Regions from separate parts of the Agrobacterium sp. 22094 genome, predicted to be linked through region 1. Evidence: predicted binding sites of a transcription regulator. Region 1 holds the regulator's gene; each other region holds the start of a gene.
What was found. The regulator LexA, encoded in region 1, represses DNA repair genes until DNA is damaged. The targets are predictions, from matches to a motif close to TGTTCNNNNTGTGTTCNG.

Region 1 (4,209 bases):
AAGTGCGTGAAGCCATGCTTGGGATCGGGATCGTTGAACGGGACGAGATTCTCTTTGAAGGGAATCTCCAATGTCCGCATCAGCACCCAAGGCCGGAGAGACCAGGAGGAGTAGTTCTTGTTGGCGATGTAAAGATCGTACATGTTGTCTCCTTCTGGTGATACGGCCACTTGAATCGCATGCGATCAGCAAAAGCGTCCATGCGGTGCAAAAGTGCGAATGTTATTTCTCTGTCCATCGTCCTAACGCATGAGCGAGAGGACATACAGGCCGAGTCTGTCATGTCAGATATCATATGAATTGATGCGTTCGCCGCTCTCACCTTTCCGAAAACAGAAGCAGAATGAACTTCATCGGTTCGTCGCGGTTTGATGGGAAGGCGTCAAGCAAATGGAGCGGTCGAGATGAACATGAAATCTGGCGGTTGTGCCTGCGGCAGCGTGAGGCTTTCGATAGTCGGTGAGCCCTATCGTATCGGGATTTGTCACTGCATGGATTGTCGCAAGCACCACGGCGCGCTCTTCCACGCATCCGCCATCTTCCCGCAGGATGCCGTGACCATCGAAGGAGAAATACGCAGCTATAATGGCCGCTTCTTCTGTCCCAACTGCGGATCGCCGGTCTTCGGAAAAAGCGACGACGAAATCGAGGTCAATCTCGGTTCTCTGGATTCACCAGATCAGTTCGAGCCGACCTACGAGCTTTGGACGGTCCGCCGTGAGGCTTGGCTGCCGGATTTCCCGGCATTGCGCCAATATGAGCGGGACCGGGAATCGACAGGCAGAACGGAAAAGGGGCGGTGAGACTGTCCACCTTGTCGGATGGTAGCCGCGAGGTGGATTAGCCGCGTCTGTAAGTCCTGCTCTTAGAAGCGACGGGCGAGGGCGCTTGTCGGTGGCACTGAAAGATTGCCGCCGTTCGAAGGCCATGATCGGCATGCACCCGACCATCCGCCAATCTTTTCCTCATCCTCGGATCGAGAATGAGGATAACGAGAAAGACGAAGACGAAGACGAAGACGAAGAGAACCAGCGTCGAGACCTCGGCGCGATCAGAGGCAGCACATCGCCGCATCTGCCAACGAGGTCTGCGCGTCTTGCCTCTGCAAGAGCACAGGCAGCCAGTCTGAGCCGACTATCGTTCGCTCAGTGATAGCGACGAATGAGACCGACCAGCTTGCCCTGAATCTTTACCCGATCCGGTCCGAAGATGCGGGTCTCATAGGCTGGGTTCGCGGCCTCCAGGGCGATGGAAGCACCCTTGCGGCGGAAGCGCTTCAAGGTGGCTTCTTCATCATCCACCAGTGCGACGATGATATCGCCGGGGTTGGCGGTGCTGCCGTTGCGGATGATGACGGTGTCACCATCGAAGATGCCAGCCTCGATCATCGAGTCACCCTTGACCTCAAGCGCATAATGCTCGCCCGTGCCCAGCATATCGACGGGTACGACAACATCGTGGGTGTTGTTCTGGATAGCGGAGATCGGCACACCGGCGGCGATGCGTCCCATCACAGGAACGGTGACAGCGGAGGAGATCTGATCGTTTGCTGGCTTCGGCGCGGGAGCCGGCTCAGGCGGTTTGGCTTTTCCGAGGCTGCCCTCGATCACGCTTGGCGAAAAACCGCGCGGCGGCTTCTGTGCGGGTGCGGAATAGGCTTCCGGAAGCTTGATGACTTCCAGGGCTCTTGCCCTGTTCGGCAAGCGGCGGATGAAGCCGCGTTCTTCCAAAGCGGTAATCAGCCGATGGATGCCGGATTTCGAGGCGAGGTCGAGGGCATCTTTCATCTCATCGAAAGATGGCGGCACGCCGGACTCTTTCATTCGCTCATGAATGAAAAGAAGCAGTTCCTGCTGTTTGCGCGTGAGCATGAAGAAAACCCTTGGAATACGTGGCGAAGATTCGCGAAACAAATACAGAACGAACACTATATGTTCCATATGTGTTCTGCAATCCCTTAAAATTCCGCAAACGTCTCCGCCTCATCAATTCGCAGTCCTGTTATCCGCGCAATGGTAGAAGTTCATAGCTTCTTTACGGTGTTGGGCGTCTTTTTCCTCTCCAGGTTGATGATTTCATTTTTGCGGGTATCTACAAGCTGCTTCGAGGATCACACGATCCGGTCATCCTGTGGTATGAAGGCCAAGCCATTCGAAGCATTATCAACAAAGTTATCGTAGCTCTACGGCGCTGCCTTGCAGCGTTTTTTCGGGGCAGGGACATTTTTATGAAGCTCGTTAGATTTACCCTTATCGGAATGCTGATTGCGCTGGCCGGTTGCCAGACCCTCGATCCCAATTCACCGGAAGCTTTGAAGCGCAAGGAGTATGACCGGTTGCTGCTGAACACGACGATGGCCAATTGCAAGCTCATCGTTCAACTCAATCAGAAGCGCGTTTCGCAGAACAAGGAGCCGACGCGCGACAATAACTGTGCACGGATCCTGAAAAATCACGCGCTTGGCGGCGTTCATCCGGCGAGCTTCATCCCCGATCTTGCGGTGAACGGCATTCCCATTCCGATCGGTGGACTGATCAAGCTTGCAATCGTTGCCGACCGAAACCAGCGTGAGAAGAAGGCCTGGGAGGCATCGCTACCGGCTTGGGTTTCCGCCGGTGGTGAGAACAGCGAGAACGTTTATCGCATGTTGCTGACTCAAGGCTTCAAGCCCGAAGAATTGGAAGGGCTGAAGGGAAGTGCTGGATTTTCCGACGCGGTGCGCGCAGTCGGGCCGTTCGTGCAGTCTTCCGAGGCCAATCCCGATGTCGTCCGGAAGGCGAATGCCGGCTAAAGGGCAAGCGGTTGGTGCTCCCTCATCTCGTGACACATGGCGCGCTTGCTGCTAATGCCTGTGCAACATCGCAAATTAAGCGGTTGCCGGCGATGTCCGGCGCATGTGTCGTGAGGAATGAGATGACTTTGAAGAACAATTTGAAAGTGGTCGCTGGCGAAGGCAAAGGCGCTGTCGCCTTCTCCAACACAGAGCGGTTTTCGCTGATCGCCGGTCCGTGCCAGATGGAAAGCCGCGACCACGCTTTCATGATTGCCGGCACGCTGCATGAGCTTTGCGGCAAGCTCGGCATCGGGCTTGTCTATAAGTCATCCTTCGACAAGGCCAACCGCACATCGCTCTCCGGACAGCGTGGCATCGGTCTCGACAAGGCCATGGAGATCTTTGCCGATCTCAAGAAGGAATATGGCTTCCCTGTCCTGACCGACATCCATACGGAAGAGCAGTGCGCCATTGTCGCCGAAACCGTCGATGTCCTGCAAATCCCGGCCTTCCTCAGTCGCCAGACCGATCTTCTGATCGCCGCCGCAAAGACCGGTCGCGTGATCAATGTGAAGAAAGGCCAGTTCCTGGCGCCCTGGGACATGAAGAACGTGCTGGCAAAGCTCAACGAGAGCGGCAATCCGAACGTTCTGCTCTGCGAACGCGGCGCATCTTTCGGCTATAACACGCTTGTCTCCGACATGCGCTCGTTGCCGATTATGGCCTCGCTCGGTGCGCCGGTGGTGTTCGATGCGACGCATTCCGTGCAGCAGCCAGGCGGGCAGGGTGGGTCGACGGGTGGTCAGCGCGAATTCGTCGAGACATTGTCGCGCGCAGCCGTGGCCGTCGGCATTGCCGGACTGTTTGTCGAGACCCATGAAGACCCGGACAATGCCCCTTCCGACGGCCCCAACATGGTTCATCTGAAGGATATGCCGAAGCTTCTGGAGAAGCTTCTGGCGTTTGACGCTATCGCCAAGGCCGCCTGATTTTGGCCTAATCGATTTTTATAGGTTGGGCGACGCCTGATGCTGGGCGTCGTCATTGTAATTTCTCACGCTTCGTCTACAGCGAAGTTGCAATGACCTTTCACACTTTTCAGAATCGCTTATCCGCCGTCCGGCTCGAAAACGGCTTCACAGTTTTGCCGATGCGCTCTAAGACAAGCGACTGAAATTCATCTGTTCCAGTCCCAAGGGAGAGACCATGACAGCCATTACCGACATCATCGCACGCGAAATCCTCGATAGCCGTGGCAACCCCACGGTCGAGGTCGACGTGTACCTCGAAGACGGCTCCTTCGGTCGCGCTGCCGTTCCATCGGGCGCATCCACCGGCGCTCACGAGGCAGTCGAGCTGCGCGATGGCGGACAGCGCTATGGCGGCAAGGGCGTTGAAAAGGCCGTCGAGGCCGTCAACACCGAGATCTTTGATGC
Region 2 (4,209 bases), on a different contig from region 1:
CCGTCAGGCACGCTGGCGCTTCCCTTCATCGGCCAGTTAAATGTTGCCGGAAAGACGGCAGGCGAGGTGGGAGAGGCGATCGGGGCGCAGCTTCAAAGCAAGTTTGCTCTGCGCAACCTTCCATCAGCCTCCGTCGAAGTTGCCCAGTTCCGTCCGGTCTTCCTGACGGGTGATGTGCAAACGCCCGGCGAATATCCCTATGCGCCCAATATGACGGTTCTGAAGGCTGTCAGCCTCGCGGGTGGTTTGCGCCGTTCCGATGCAGGGCAGCGTTTTGCCCGTGACTTTATCAATGCCCGTGGCGACGCCGCCGTCTATGACGACCAGCGCGGCCGTCTTCTGGCGCGTCAGGCAAGGTTGCTTGCCGAAGTGAGCGGCGATCAGGAGATCAAGAAGACGCCTGAAATGGAAAAGGTCGTCAATATCGATGCGCTCCTGGAAAGCGAAAGTGCGCTGATGAAGTCTCGCACCGAGCGCTATACGCTTCAATTGAAAGCGTTGAAGGATTTGCGTGAACTGCTGGATGCGGAAGTGGAATCTCTGCGCAAGAAGGCAGAGAGCCAGCAGCGTCAGTTGCAATTGGCAAATGAAGACCGGGAAAAGGTCAATCGCTTGAACGAGCAGGGTCTTGCGCTTGCTCAGCGTCGTATCTCGGCGGAAGAACGCGCAGCCGAGGTTGAGGCGACGCTTCTCGACATCGATACGAATGCTTTGCGCGCCAAGCAGGATATCAACAAGGCGATCCAGGATGAGATCAACCTGCGAAACGACTGGGACGCGCAGCGCTCCAAGGAATTGCAGGATACGCAGGCCGAATTGCAGAAGCTGAACCTGCAGCTTTCCACCAGCCGCGAACTCATGTCGGAGGCCTTGGCGCAATCGGCGGAAGCTCTGCGCTTCGATCCGTCCGGCAAGTCGGCCTCGATTTCCTATGTCGTTGTGCGTGAGGACAAGGGAAAATCGAAGGAAATCAAGGTTGACGAAACCACGGCCCTTGAGCCTGGCGACGTTATCAAGGTTTCCTCGGAAGTGCTGATGCAGTGAGGCTGCCATGCGGATTGCGAAATCGGCACTGATCGATCCTGACAGAAACGGGCTCTACGGAACGGCGGCAGTCGCGCTGTCCTTCTTCGTCTTCGCCTATTCGTCGAAGTTCGGCCAGGTTTCGATCCTTGCCTATTACGCCATCTGGCTGCCTCTGGTCGTCGTGGATTATCGCCGGGTGCTCGGCAATTACACCCGCTACTTCTGGATTTTCGCCTTCGGCATTCTGGCCGTGCTGTCGAGCTTCTGGTCGGACGCCATGTCCGTCAGCCTGCGCGCCTCCATTCAGTACATGACGCACATCGTTTGCGCGCTGATTGCCATGCGCGTCATATCGATCAAGACGCTGACGCGCGGGGCGCTGATCGGCATTACCATCGTTCTTCTCTATTCACTGCTGTTTGGAACCTATCTTTTCGATGCGCTGGATGGCACGACCAGCTTCGTCGGCGCATTCTCTTCCAAGAACCAGTTGGGCTTCTATGCCTCGCTTGGCGTCCTCTTTGCCGCAGCTTCTGTGCTTGTGCTGCGCCAAAGAGGTTTGTGGCTGCCGATCGCGGGCGTTGCCGGTCTGATCTCGGCCTACAGCCTGCTTGCATCGCAATCGGCAACATCCGCGATCACCACTGCAGCCGTCGTCATCATGATGGCGGGTCTGCTGCCGCTCTGGGCCTTATCCCCTGGCAATAGGAAGATGCTGTTTTTTGCAGCCGTTGGCTTGGGCGGTCTGTTTGTCGTGGCCGCGCTACAGTTCGGCCTCTTCGACGCGATCCTCGGTGTCTTCGGCAAGGACACAACACTGACAGGACGCACCTATCTCTGGCAGCAGGGGATCGAGGCGGCCAAGCGGGCGCCAATTTTCGGTGTCGGTTATCAAGGCTTCTGGGTGCCGGGCTTTTCCGATGCCGAAAGGCTCTGGGACGATTTCTTCATTTCCGGTCGCAGCGGCTTTCATTTCCACAACACCTATATTGAGGTGGTGGTGGAGAACGGTTTCGTCGGTCTCATTCTGCTTGTCATCCTGCTCTACGGCACGCTTTTGGGTCACTTGCGGTCAATCCTCATGCGCAATCAGGATCCGCAGGCGCTGATCCTGTTTTCGCTCTGCGCCCTGTTTGTCGTCCGCTCTTTCGTCGAGATCGACATTATTTTCGCATACCAGATCGGCTCGTTCATGCTGTTTTACGCGGCTGGCAAACTCTGCCTGCCGCGGCGCACCCCTGCGGTCACATCGCCCTTCTTGGCAGGTATCGCGGTACGGCCATTGGCCGGGAGATAAAGGAATCGTCCACCTCTCCACAGGAGTCCGGCTGACTCGTGTTGACTCTTTTGTGAATCTAGAACAAAAAGTGAACATTAGTTTTTTAGCGTGGAATGCTCTGAGAAGTTTCGTGTCATGCAGAAGCGCGCAGAACAGCTTGTCGTGGAGGAATTGCGAGAAAGGCTGGAGAGGATCACCCAAGGTCCTGCCAGACAGCAGCAGACTCTGCCCTTCAATATTCCAGCCATAGATGGGCGTCTTCCCGGCCAAGGCCTGAAGCTTGGCAGCCTGCATGAGGTGAGCGGCGGCGGAAATGGTGCCGTGGACGGTGCAGCGTCAGCGCTCTTCTGTGCGGGGATCGCTGCCCGGTTGAAGGGCAAGATTCTTTGGTGCGTGACCCGTCCCGATCTCTTCATGCCTGCTCTCACACAGGCAGGACTTTCGCATAACCGGCTGATCATCGTCGAATGCCGCGACGAAAAGGGCGTGCTGGATTGTTTCGAGGAGGGGCTTCGCTGCAACGGCTTTGGTGCGGTGATCGGTGAAGTGTCGAAGCTGCCGATGAACATGTCGCGGCGTCTGCAACTGACGGCGGAAGCTTCGGGCGTGGCAGCCATAGCGCTTCGCCGCTGGCGTCATGTGAGCGGTGTCGCCGATTTTGGTCAGCCGACCGCCGCCGTCACCCGATGGCGCATTTCCATGCGTCCCTCCACCCCGCTGCCGGTACGCGGGGTAGGGCGGTCACGCTGGTTTGTAGAATTGCTGCGTGTTCGGGGCGGCGAACCTTTTGAACTGGAAGTGGAAGCCTGTGATGCAGAGGGTCGTCTCGCTATACCTGCCGACATGGCAGACGGATCGATACCGCAGGATGCTTGGGGACGAAGCGCCGCCGGTTGAAACTCCGGTCGTCATGATCGCCCGCCAGGGAAGCCGCCGGCTCGTGGCTGCTCTGAATAGTGCCGCGCTGAAGGCGGGCTTGCGCCCCGGCATGCCGGCCAGCAAGGCGCAGGCCATTCTACCAGGCCTTATTGTCGAAGACTTGAAGCCGGTGGAGGATGCAAAAGCCCTTGAGGATCTGGCCTTCTGGTTTCTACGCATCTATGCCCCCATCGTCGCGCCGGATACGCCCGATGGGCTGGTGCTCGATACGACAGGGGCCGATCACCTGCATGGCAATGAAAGACTGATGCTGACGGGAATGATCAATCGCCTGCATGCGCTGGGTTTTACGGCGCGTGCGGCAATTGCCGAAAGCTGGGGCGCGGCTCACGCGCTTGCCCGTTTCGGGCGCGAAGCCGTCACCATTTTACCTGAAGGCAGCGTGCGAGAAGCGCTCGCGCCTCTCCCGCTTGCCGCCCTGCGGCTGGATGCACATCTGGTCAATGAGCTGAAGGTCCTGGGCTTTCGCCGCATCGGAGAATTGGCAGCTGCGCCGCGCGCGCCGATCACCTTGCGGTTCGGACCGGAGGTTGGGCGCAGGCTGGATCAGGCTCACGGTATCCTGTCGGAACCGATAGAGCCGGTCCGCGTGGCGGAACTGGTAACCGTGCGCCGCTTCTTTCCCGAACCGATTGCTGCTGCAGAAACCATTGCAAAATACGCTCGAAAGCTTGTGTCCGACCTCTGCCTGGATTTGGAGAAGCGGGGTTTAGGTGCGCGTCGTGTCGATCTCGTTTTCCATCGTGTTGATAGTGGTGTACAGGCCATTCGGGCCGGAACCTCCAAACCCGCACGCGATAGCAAGCAATTGTCGCGCCTTCTGACCGACCGTATCGAGACGATCGATCCGGGTTTCGGCATCGAGAAGATGACGCTGACGGCGACCCATGCCGAGCCGCTTCTTGCCGGGCAGACGCGCTCCGTTCTTCTGGATGAGGCGGGAGGCGATATTGGCGAGGCTGTCG
Region 3 (4,209 bases), 930 kb from region 1:
CTCAAGGGGGTTTCGACACCGCATGTCTTCCGGCTACTGAAGGAGAAGCAGAATGCACCCCTTCCCGCACCGCTTGAGGATCAAGGACACTCCTGGCTTTCGATGATGGACGCGCTCAGAAACGATCTGCAACCTCCAGCCGTGAAGCTTCTGCCGGAGATCGGTGATATGCTGGCAATGCTTCATTCACAGGGCGCGGATGTTGCGCGCATGTCCGGTTCGGGCGCCACATGCTTCGGCATTTTTTCCGACTGGGAGAAAGCGGAGGCCGCAGCAGCATCGCTTCGGGAACAGAAGCCCGGATGGTATGTTCAAGAGACCAGAACGATTGCAGGGAGAGCGTCATGAGTGAGAAGAACACGGGTGGAGAGCGGCAATTCATTCCGGTCGGTATCGCCGTTCTGACCGTCTCTGACACGCGCACTTTGGCGGACGACAAATCCGGCAACACGCTGGCGGCACGGATCGAGGAGGCAGGCCACCGTCTTGTGGATCGTGCGATCGTGCCCGATGACGTAGGCGCCATTCGCGAAAAGGTGCAAGGCTGGACGCTGTCGGATGAAATCGATGTGGTCATTACCACGGGTGGCACGGGCTTTACCGGGCGCGACGTGACGCCGGAAGCCCTGGAGCCCCTGTTCGACAAGCGCATGGACGGCTTCTCAGAGGTGTTCCACCGCATCTCCTATGACAAGATCGGCACATCCACCATCCAGTCACGCGCCACCGCCGGGCTTGTCAACACAACCTTCGTCTTCGTTCTGCCGGGTTCACCAGGCGCCTGCAAGGACGCGTGGGACGGCATTTTGAAAGCGCAGCTTGATTATCGCCACATGCCGTGCAACTTCGTGGAAATCATGCCACGGCTGGACGAGCATCTGCGCCGCACGAAGGGCTGATCCCTATCGCGTTGGACGCAGCGCCCATGCTGGCACCAACTCCGCGGTCAGTCTGCGCGGCTTCTGGGATTTTGAAAATTCCTTCGGCGGAAGGCCGGATTTCGCGAGTTGGAGCGCATCCTGCTTGCGCAGCAACAGGCCGAATTCCAGTGGCGGACCGCGGCGAAGCAGTCGCTTCAGAAAAGGCTTTTTATAATAGCGCGATGGAGAGAATTGCGCGGGCCGCTCGTTTAGCGCCATATATTCGAGAATATCTTCAATCCAGCCGCCCTGCGGACGGCTGCCCGGCTCGATCAGCAACACCCACTCGCCTCGGATCGATTGAATGACATCGCCGATCTCCCAGCGCTGATGGAAGCGGCAACCGGCAGCTTCGGCGACCCGCGCCGAGCCATCGTGTGAGGCGTGGTCGAGAATAATGACGTCGCTGATCAAACCCTTCACGGCGCCCGTCACCAGCGCCGAAAGCGTATGCGCAAGCTCGGGCTCTTGGTTTCGGCATTCCATGATGACTGTCAGCATGTTCTCGTCACTTGTGGTGCGTTCCAGACGATAAAGTTCCTACAGCATCGCCATGGAAACCCAAATGGATTTTCTGTCGTGGCACCCGGCAAAATGATGCAATGCAGCAGGACAGTTCCATTGTTTCTTGCTTTGCAGCGCTCCTCCTCGCGCAGCATACCGCGCGAGAAAGCGCTACCAAGTTCTTTTGTTCTTGTATTGTTCTCATATTTAGCGTAGGAATCGTTTCATCCAATTCGCTGGCGCAGGCCGGTCAGGAGCATCAGATGAGACACCAAGTGCTTTCGGGGCAGGCTGCCTATCAGCCGGGCCATACGCCGGATATTGCCAATGCTCTGGCAGATGACTCTGGCCTGAGGATCGAAATCGATCGTCGTCGCGGCAGAGGTGCGGGCATCAATCCTGGCGGTCGTTTCGAGACGTTGCAGCATGAAGCCTTTAACGATGGCTGGGACATCATCGAAGAACTGCCGGAGTTCAAGACGGATGTGCAGGTGGAAAAGCCGCGCACAATCATTACCCGCAACGAATCGCCTGACATCCCCTTCGACCGATCGATCAATCCCTATCGCGGCTGCGAGCATGGCTGCATCTATTGCTTCGCCCGTCCGACGCACAGCTATATGGGACTTTCGGCCGGCCTCGACTTCGAAGCGAAGCTTTTTGCCAAGCCGGACGCCGCCAAGCTTCTGGAACGCGAGCTTTCCAAGCCGGGCTACAAGGCGCGGGTGATTGCAATCGGCACCAATACCGATCCCTACCAGCCGATCGAAAAGGAATGGCGGATCATGCGCCAGATTCTCGAGGTGTTGGCCAAGGCGGAACATCCGGTCGCCATTGTCACGAAATCGGCGCTGATCACGCGCGACATCGATATTCTGGCGCCCATGGCAAAGAAGGGTCTCGTCAAGGTCGGCATTTCGGTGACAACGCTCGATCGCAAACTTGCCCGCAGCATGGAGCCCCGCGCCTCGACGCCATCGAAACGGTTGGAGGCAGTCAAGACGCTTACGGAGGCTGGCATACCAGTGGCCGTGATGATGGCCCCTGTCATCCCAGCATTGAACGATCATGAGATCGAGCTGGTGCTGGAGGCTGGTAAAGCCGCCGGTGCGACAGAGGCCTCGTATGTGCTGCTGCGTCTACCCCTTGAGGTCAGCCCGCTGTTTCGTGACTGGTTGCTGCGCAACTACCCGGATCGCTACCGCCATGTCATGTCGCTGGTGCGCTCCATGCGCGACGGCAAGGAATATGACTCGGAGTTTGGCAAGCGCATGAAGGGTGCTGGACCCTATGCGTGGCAGATCAGCCGCCGCTTCGAAATGGCGACTAAAAGGCTCGGTCTCATTCGCAGGGGCATCCAGCTGCGTGACGATCTCTTTGCCCCACCCAGCGGTGCCGGCGTGCAGCTCTCCTTGCTTTGAAGGAAGGAGACGCTCGGTCCAGCTACCGCTTACGACATGGGTTCTTGGCGCGTCTCCACAGAGCTGCGCCGAAACCACGGCTGTGAAGCCCCTCTTCGAAGAAATGTTCGGTGCGCGTCCCTGACGTACCGGCATTGCCCCCGGTTCCGCCGCCTCGCGTGCGATTTCTCGTTTTCCGCCGCCCTATAGGAAAACGACCCTGGCCTCTTGAGCCATGGATGACAACCACGCCCTACGGGTTGTCTATCGCCGCACCGGGGGCTTGCGGGAGATCGGGTGTCTGTGCAAGTTTCCGCCGCATGAAGCGACGCACAGCATCCGATTCTCCTGCCCTGTTCGATCTTGCTCCGGCGAGCCCCGACTTCAGCATGGAGCTAGAAGCACGCCAGCGCGGCCTGTGGCCCGTGGCCGGGACCGATGAGGCTGGCCGAGGCCCTTTGGCCGGTCCGGTCGTTGCCGCCGCCGTCATTCTTGATCCCGACAATATTCCTGACGGCCTTGATGATTCCAAGAAGCTCACCAAGGCAAAGCGGGAAGTGCTGTTTACGAAGATCGTGGAAACCTCGATCGTCTCCGTTGCGTCATCCGGTCCGGTGCTGATCGACCGGATCAATATACTGCGCGCAAGCCTCGATGCCATGCGCCGCGCCGTCCTTGGGCTTGAGCTTGCGCCTCGGCTGGTGTTGGCCGATGGGCGCGACAAACCGCCGGGCATGTCTTGCGAAGCAAAGGCCGTGACCAAGGGAGATGCGCGATCCCTGTCGATTGCTGCCGCGTCGATCATCGCCAAGGTTACAAGAGACCGGATGATGGAGCGGGCCGGGACTGTGCATACCGCCTACGGCTTCGAGCTTCATGCGGGTTACGGAACGCCCGTGCACCTTCGGGCCATCGAAGCCCATGGCGCCTGCTCACTTCATCGAATGAGCTTTCGGCCGCTTCGGCAGGATGCTGCCGAAGCCGACGTCGCCTGATAGGCTGGCACTCTCCCCGGTGGTTGAAGAGCGCCTTTCCGTCCATCAACCGGCCATACGCATATAGCCCTCTCGGTTGGCACCTTGCTGCGCGTGATCGGCCAGCTTGAACTGCTCGAGTAGCGCACGCAGCCTCTCGCTTTCTGTCGCCAGTGCAGAGGTTGCGGTGGTGGTTTCCTGCACGAGGGCGGCATTCTGTTGCGTCGTCTGGTCCATCTGGTTGACGGCTGTGTTCACTTCCGAAAGACCCGTCGCCTGTTCCTGGGATGAGGTGGCAATCGCGCCCATGTGCTCATTGACGGCTTCGACGTGGTGACTGATCGTCTTGAGCGCATCGCCGGTCTGCTGAACCAGCTTCACGCCGCTCTCCACCTCATGCGACGACTTGCC
Region 4 (4,209 bases), 670 kb from region 1:
TCAACCAGACGGACGGCTTTGACGACCTTATCGTGTCCTTCAACGACCAAACCCCTCGTGTGCAGCAACTTGCGAATGGCCAAGCTGATCTGTCGTCGATCGAAACCGTATTGTGACTTCAAAGCCCAACTGAGCTCGATCAGAGTGAGAAGCGTTACGAAGACAGTGTAGTCGCGGCCAATCCCTGCTCCGAAACGCAGTGCTGCGTCCCGTTGGCCTGGCTCATCATCAACGAAAAGACGAAGAACGACGTTCGTATCCACGCCATAGACCATCATGCAGCGGCATCCGCCTGATCATCATCGGTATCGACGACGTTATGGCCTGCAGCCTTGCTGACGGTCTCGTCTATTTCTTCCAAGGTGGCACGGCCCTTGGGAGGCTTACCTAAAAGGCCAGCGAGATCATTGAAATCAACATTCTTTGGCGTCAGCACCACTTCGCCATCGATGATGGAGTAGACGACCTGATCACCGGGCCTGAGGTCGAGCGCTTCACGCATGTCTTTCGGCAACGTCACCTGCCCCTTCGACGAAACGACAACTTCCCATCCCATTATGAGCACCCGTAAAAAAAAACTTCATATGGCGGAAATCTTATCATTCATCCGCCAGAAACACAAATGCACGATTTATCGCGAAAGCTCCTTCAAACCCAGCCTAATCAGCTTGGCGCTGTCTCCCCCCTCACCACCATTCTTCAAGGCGGCGGCCACGGCGTTGGCAGCCTGATCGCGCGAATAGCCGAGATTGGTCAAAGCCGAGACGGCATCGGCCACAGGCGCGGGCGCCGCGCCTTCGCCGATCTCCTGCTTGAGACCGATGGCACCTGCCGCTTCTCCGGCAAAAGCAGGCGCCTTGTTGCGCAATTCGGTGACGATGCGGATCGCAACCTTCGGGCCAACGCCGGGTGCGCGGGAGACAACAGCCTTGTCCTGCAGTGCAATAGCGTTGGCGAGTTCGGAAGGCGAGAGGGTGGAGAGAACCGCAAGCGCCACCTTGGAGCCCACACCCTGCACGCTCTGCAACAGATTGAACCACTCGCGCTCAAGAGCGCTCATGAAGCCGAAAAGCTTCAACTGGTCCTCGCGCACATAGGTCTCGATGAATAGCACCACAGCCTCGCCCGCGGAACCAAGCCTGGACAGAGTGCGCGCCGAACAATGCGCCACGTAGCAGACGCCATGAACGTCAACGAGAACGTAGTCGTCGCCGATTTCCTCTATGGTGCCTTTGAGTTTGCCGATCATGGTCACGTCCGTGATATTTGAGAAAGAGGTGAAAAGCCGAAGAACGCCCGCTTAGCCCGCAGCAAGAAGCCGGCGCATCCGGTCGCCCCCGCGGTTGTGCGCGTGGCAGATGGCAATCGCCAGGGCATCGGCGGCGTCATTACCCTTGAACTCGGCCTTTGGCATCAGGATTTTCAGCATCATGTGGATCTGCTGCTTTTCACCATGCCCCACACCGATCACCGCCTTCTTCACGGCATTCGGCGCATATTCGGATACGGGCAGGCCAGCGCGGGCGGGGACGAGCATGGCAATGCCACGCGCCTGGCCAAGCTTCAGGGTCGCCACCGCGTCCTTGTTGACGAAGGTTTGCTCCACCGCCGCCTCATCCGGCTGATAGGAATGAACGACATCCGCCAGCCCGTCATGCAACTGACAAAGGCGCGAAGCGAGGTCCATGTCGCCATCCGACGTTACCGTGCCGGACGCCACGAAACGCAGGCTGTTGCCGATCGTCTCAATGACGCCCCAGCCCGTACGCCTTAAGCCCGGATCAATGCCGATAATTCGAATCGCGTTTTGCATGTCTCACCCTATCGTCTGGTCAGGAAACCTGCCAGCCATAAGTGAACAAAACAAAAACATTCGATGAGAAAATGCGCCGCGCCAGCGGATCGCCATCCACGCTCAGGCCGTCAGTTTTTTTGAACCATGGATCAATTCGCTGCGACGAGGATGGCAAACACGACGCCACACATTAAATAAGGTCCTAAATAAAGGCCGGAAGGAGCATGCCATGATTCCCTTTTCCATTCTCGATCTATCGCCGATTGGCGATGGGGAGAACGCAAGCCAGGCGCTCGACAATTCGCGCCGCATGGCGATCAAGGCGGAGGAACACGGCTATGAGCGTTTCTGGCTGGCCGAGCATCACGGCATGCCGGGTATCGCAAGTGCCGCCACATCGATCGTGATTGCCCATGTGGGTGCTGCAACCTCACGCATCCGCGTCGGCTCGGGCGGCGTCATGCTGCCCAACCACTCGCCACTGGTGATCGCTGAACAGTTCGGCACGCTTGCCGCTCTTCTGCCGGGTCGTGTCGATCTCGGACTTGGCCGCGCACCCGGAACGGATATGCGCACCGCGCGCGCGCTTCGCCGCAATCTCGATGCCGGGGCCGAAAACTTCCCGCATGATATTGTCGAGCTTCAGCGCTATCTCGGCGCGCCCGAACCGGATCAGGCGATCCTTGCCGTGCCGGGCGTGAACTCGAACGTGCCGATCTGGCTGCTGGGCTCCAGCATCTACAGCGCGCATCTGGCCGCAGCCCTTGGCCTGCCCTATTCCTTCGCCTCGCATTTCGCGCCGGATATGCTGATGGATGCAATCGCCATCTACCGCGAGCGCTTCCAGCCTTCTGCTACGCTCTCGGAGCCCTATGTCATGGTGGGCATCATGGGCGTCGGTGCGGATACGGATGAGGAAGCCCGTCATCTGTTCACATCGGCCCAGCAGCAATTCGTCAATCTGCGCAAGAACGTCCGCACGCCCTTCCCGCGGCCGGTCGAGAGCATGGACGGCTACTGGAACGACATGGAGCGCATCACCGTCGAACATACGCTGCGTTACGCCGCCGTAGGCTCACACGCGACCATCGATCGCAAACTCCAGCAGTTCCTGGGCGAGACCGGCGCGGATGAATTGATCGTCTCCATGCCAATCCACGACATCAACAAGCGGCTGCGGTCTGTCGAGGTTTTCGCCGAGGTACGGGAAGGTGTGAAAAAGGCGGCCTGAGCCGACTGTGTTCTAACACCCCTCTGCCACTATCATCATTGAAATTGAAAAAGGCCGGAGCAAATCCGGCCTTTTGTACTTAGGATTTGTCGCTTTCGATTGCCGTCCTCAAATCGAACGGAACCCGAGAGTATCAGGCTGACAGCTTCGCCATGACTTCTTCGGACACTTCGAAGTTCGAATAGACGTTCTGCACGTCGTCATCGTCTTCCAGGTTGTCGATCAGCTTCATCAGCGACTGCGCCTTTTCCTCATCCACCGGAACGGTGTTCTGCGGACGCCAGACAGCCTTGACGCTGTCGGCTTCGCCGAGGGTCGCTTCAAGCGCCTTGGAGACTTCGTTGATGTCTTCGAAGCCGCAGATGATCGTGTGGCCGTCTTCGCTGCTTTCCACGTCTTCGGCACCGGCTTCGATCGCCGCTTCCATTACCTTGTCCGCATCGCCAACCGAAGCCTTGTAGGTAATTTCGCCCACGCGGTCGAAGGAGAAGGAGACCGAACCGGTTTCGCCAAGTGCGCCGCCGGCCTTGGTGAAGATCGAGCGAATGTTGGATGCCGTGCGGTTGCGGTTGTCCGTCAGCGCTTCGACGATAACCGCCGTACCGCCGGGGCCGTAGCCCTCGTAGCGAACGGAATCGTAGTTTTCCGCATCCGCGCCGGACGCCTTCTTGATGGCGCGGTCGATATTGTCCTTCGGCATGGACTGCGCCTTGGCGTTCTGCACGGCCAGGCGAAGAGCAGCATTCATGGTCGGGTCCGGAAGACCGGACTTGGCTGCAACGGTGATTTCACGCGCAAGCTTGGAGAACATCTTCGAACGGATCGAATCCTGTTTCCCCTTGCGATGCATGATGTTCTTGAACTGTGAATGGCCAGCCATGGCACCCCTGATCGGATCGTTTGTTTGGATTGTGGGCCTTATAAGTGCGATGGCGCGGCTGTTCAAGCCCGTAACCCCCTTCTTCTCGCATCCACATGACAGCGCTGCAAGGAACAGAAATCCTCTCCCGCCGTTGTGATCACAGGCGGCGCGATCATGACCGGATCGCTGCCGGAAGGAACAGGAACCGCAAGGAGATCACTGAATGGTAAGTCTGACTGAAGCACGCGAACAACCCGCCCGTCAGCTTTGGGACGAGATTAATTCCGTCCATGCAGGCATGCTGGGTCTGGAAGGTCTCCA

Region 2: ACTJK5_RS14415 (ImuA family protein) is a predicted target of LexA. The motif match lies at 2,383-2,400, and genes of this name have one in related genera.
Region 3: ACTJK5_RS09060 (PA0069 family radical SAM protein) is a predicted target of LexA. The motif match lies at 1,610-1,627, and genes of this name have one in related genera.
Region 4: ruvC (crossover junction endodeoxyribonuclease RuvC) is a predicted target of LexA. The motif match lies at 1,855-1,872, and genes of this name have one in related genera.

What each region holds. Positions count from the first base shown of each region.
Region 1 is NZ_JBQEPX010000001.1:939,272-943,480, forward strand. It holds gene ACTJK5_RS04460 (glutathione S-transferase family protein) at 1-143, opposite strand, end outside; gene ACTJK5_RS04465 (GFA family protein) at 405-803, shown strand; gene ACTJK5_RS04470 (hypothetical protein) at 895-1,152, shown strand; gene lexA (transcriptional repressor LexA) at 1,146-1,871, opposite strand; gene ACTJK5_RS04480 (hypothetical protein) at 2,228-2,791, shown strand; gene kdsA (3-deoxy-8-phosphooctulonate synthase) at 2,914-3,762, shown strand; gene eno (phosphopyruvate hydratase) at 3,980-4,209, shown strand, end outside.
Region 2 is NZ_JBQEPX010000002.1:429,541-433,749, reverse strand. It holds gene ACTJK5_RS14425 (polysaccharide biosynthesis/export family protein) at 1-1,044, shown strand, start outside; gene ACTJK5_RS14420 (O-antigen ligase family protein) at 1,052-2,323, shown strand; gene ACTJK5_RS14415 (ImuA family protein) at 2,441-3,202, shown strand; gene ACTJK5_RS14410 (DUF6504 family protein) at 3,117-4,209, shown strand, end outside.
Region 3 is NZ_JBQEPX010000001.1:1,868,991-1,873,199, forward strand. It holds gene ACTJK5_RS09045 (4-(cytidine 5'-diphospho)-2-C-methyl-D-erythritol kinase) at 1-348, shown strand, start outside; gene moaB (molybdenum cofactor biosynthesis protein B) at 345-899, shown strand; gene ACTJK5_RS09055 (glycosyltransferase family A protein) at 903-1,421, opposite strand; gene ACTJK5_RS09060 (PA0069 family radical SAM protein) at 1,688-2,845, shown strand; gene ACTJK5_RS09065 (ribonuclease HII) at 3,145-3,819, shown strand; gene ACTJK5_RS09070 (methyl-accepting chemotaxis protein) at 3,865-4,209, opposite strand, start outside.
Region 4 is NZ_JBQEPX010000001.1:271,931-276,139, reverse strand. It holds gene ACTJK5_RS01320 (PIN domain-containing protein) at 1-278, opposite strand, end outside; gene ACTJK5_RS01315 (AbrB/MazE/SpoVT family DNA-binding domain-containing protein) at 275-556, opposite strand; gene ruvA (Holliday junction branch migration protein RuvA) at 632-1,249, opposite strand; gene ruvC (crossover junction endodeoxyribonuclease RuvC) at 1,301-1,813, opposite strand; gene ACTJK5_RS01300 (LLM class flavin-dependent oxidoreductase) at 2,025-3,026, shown strand; gene ACTJK5_RS01295 (YebC/PmpR family DNA-binding transcriptional regulator) at 3,160-3,906, opposite strand; gene ACTJK5_RS01290 (pyridoxamine 5'-phosphate oxidase family protein) at 4,112-4,209, shown strand, end outside.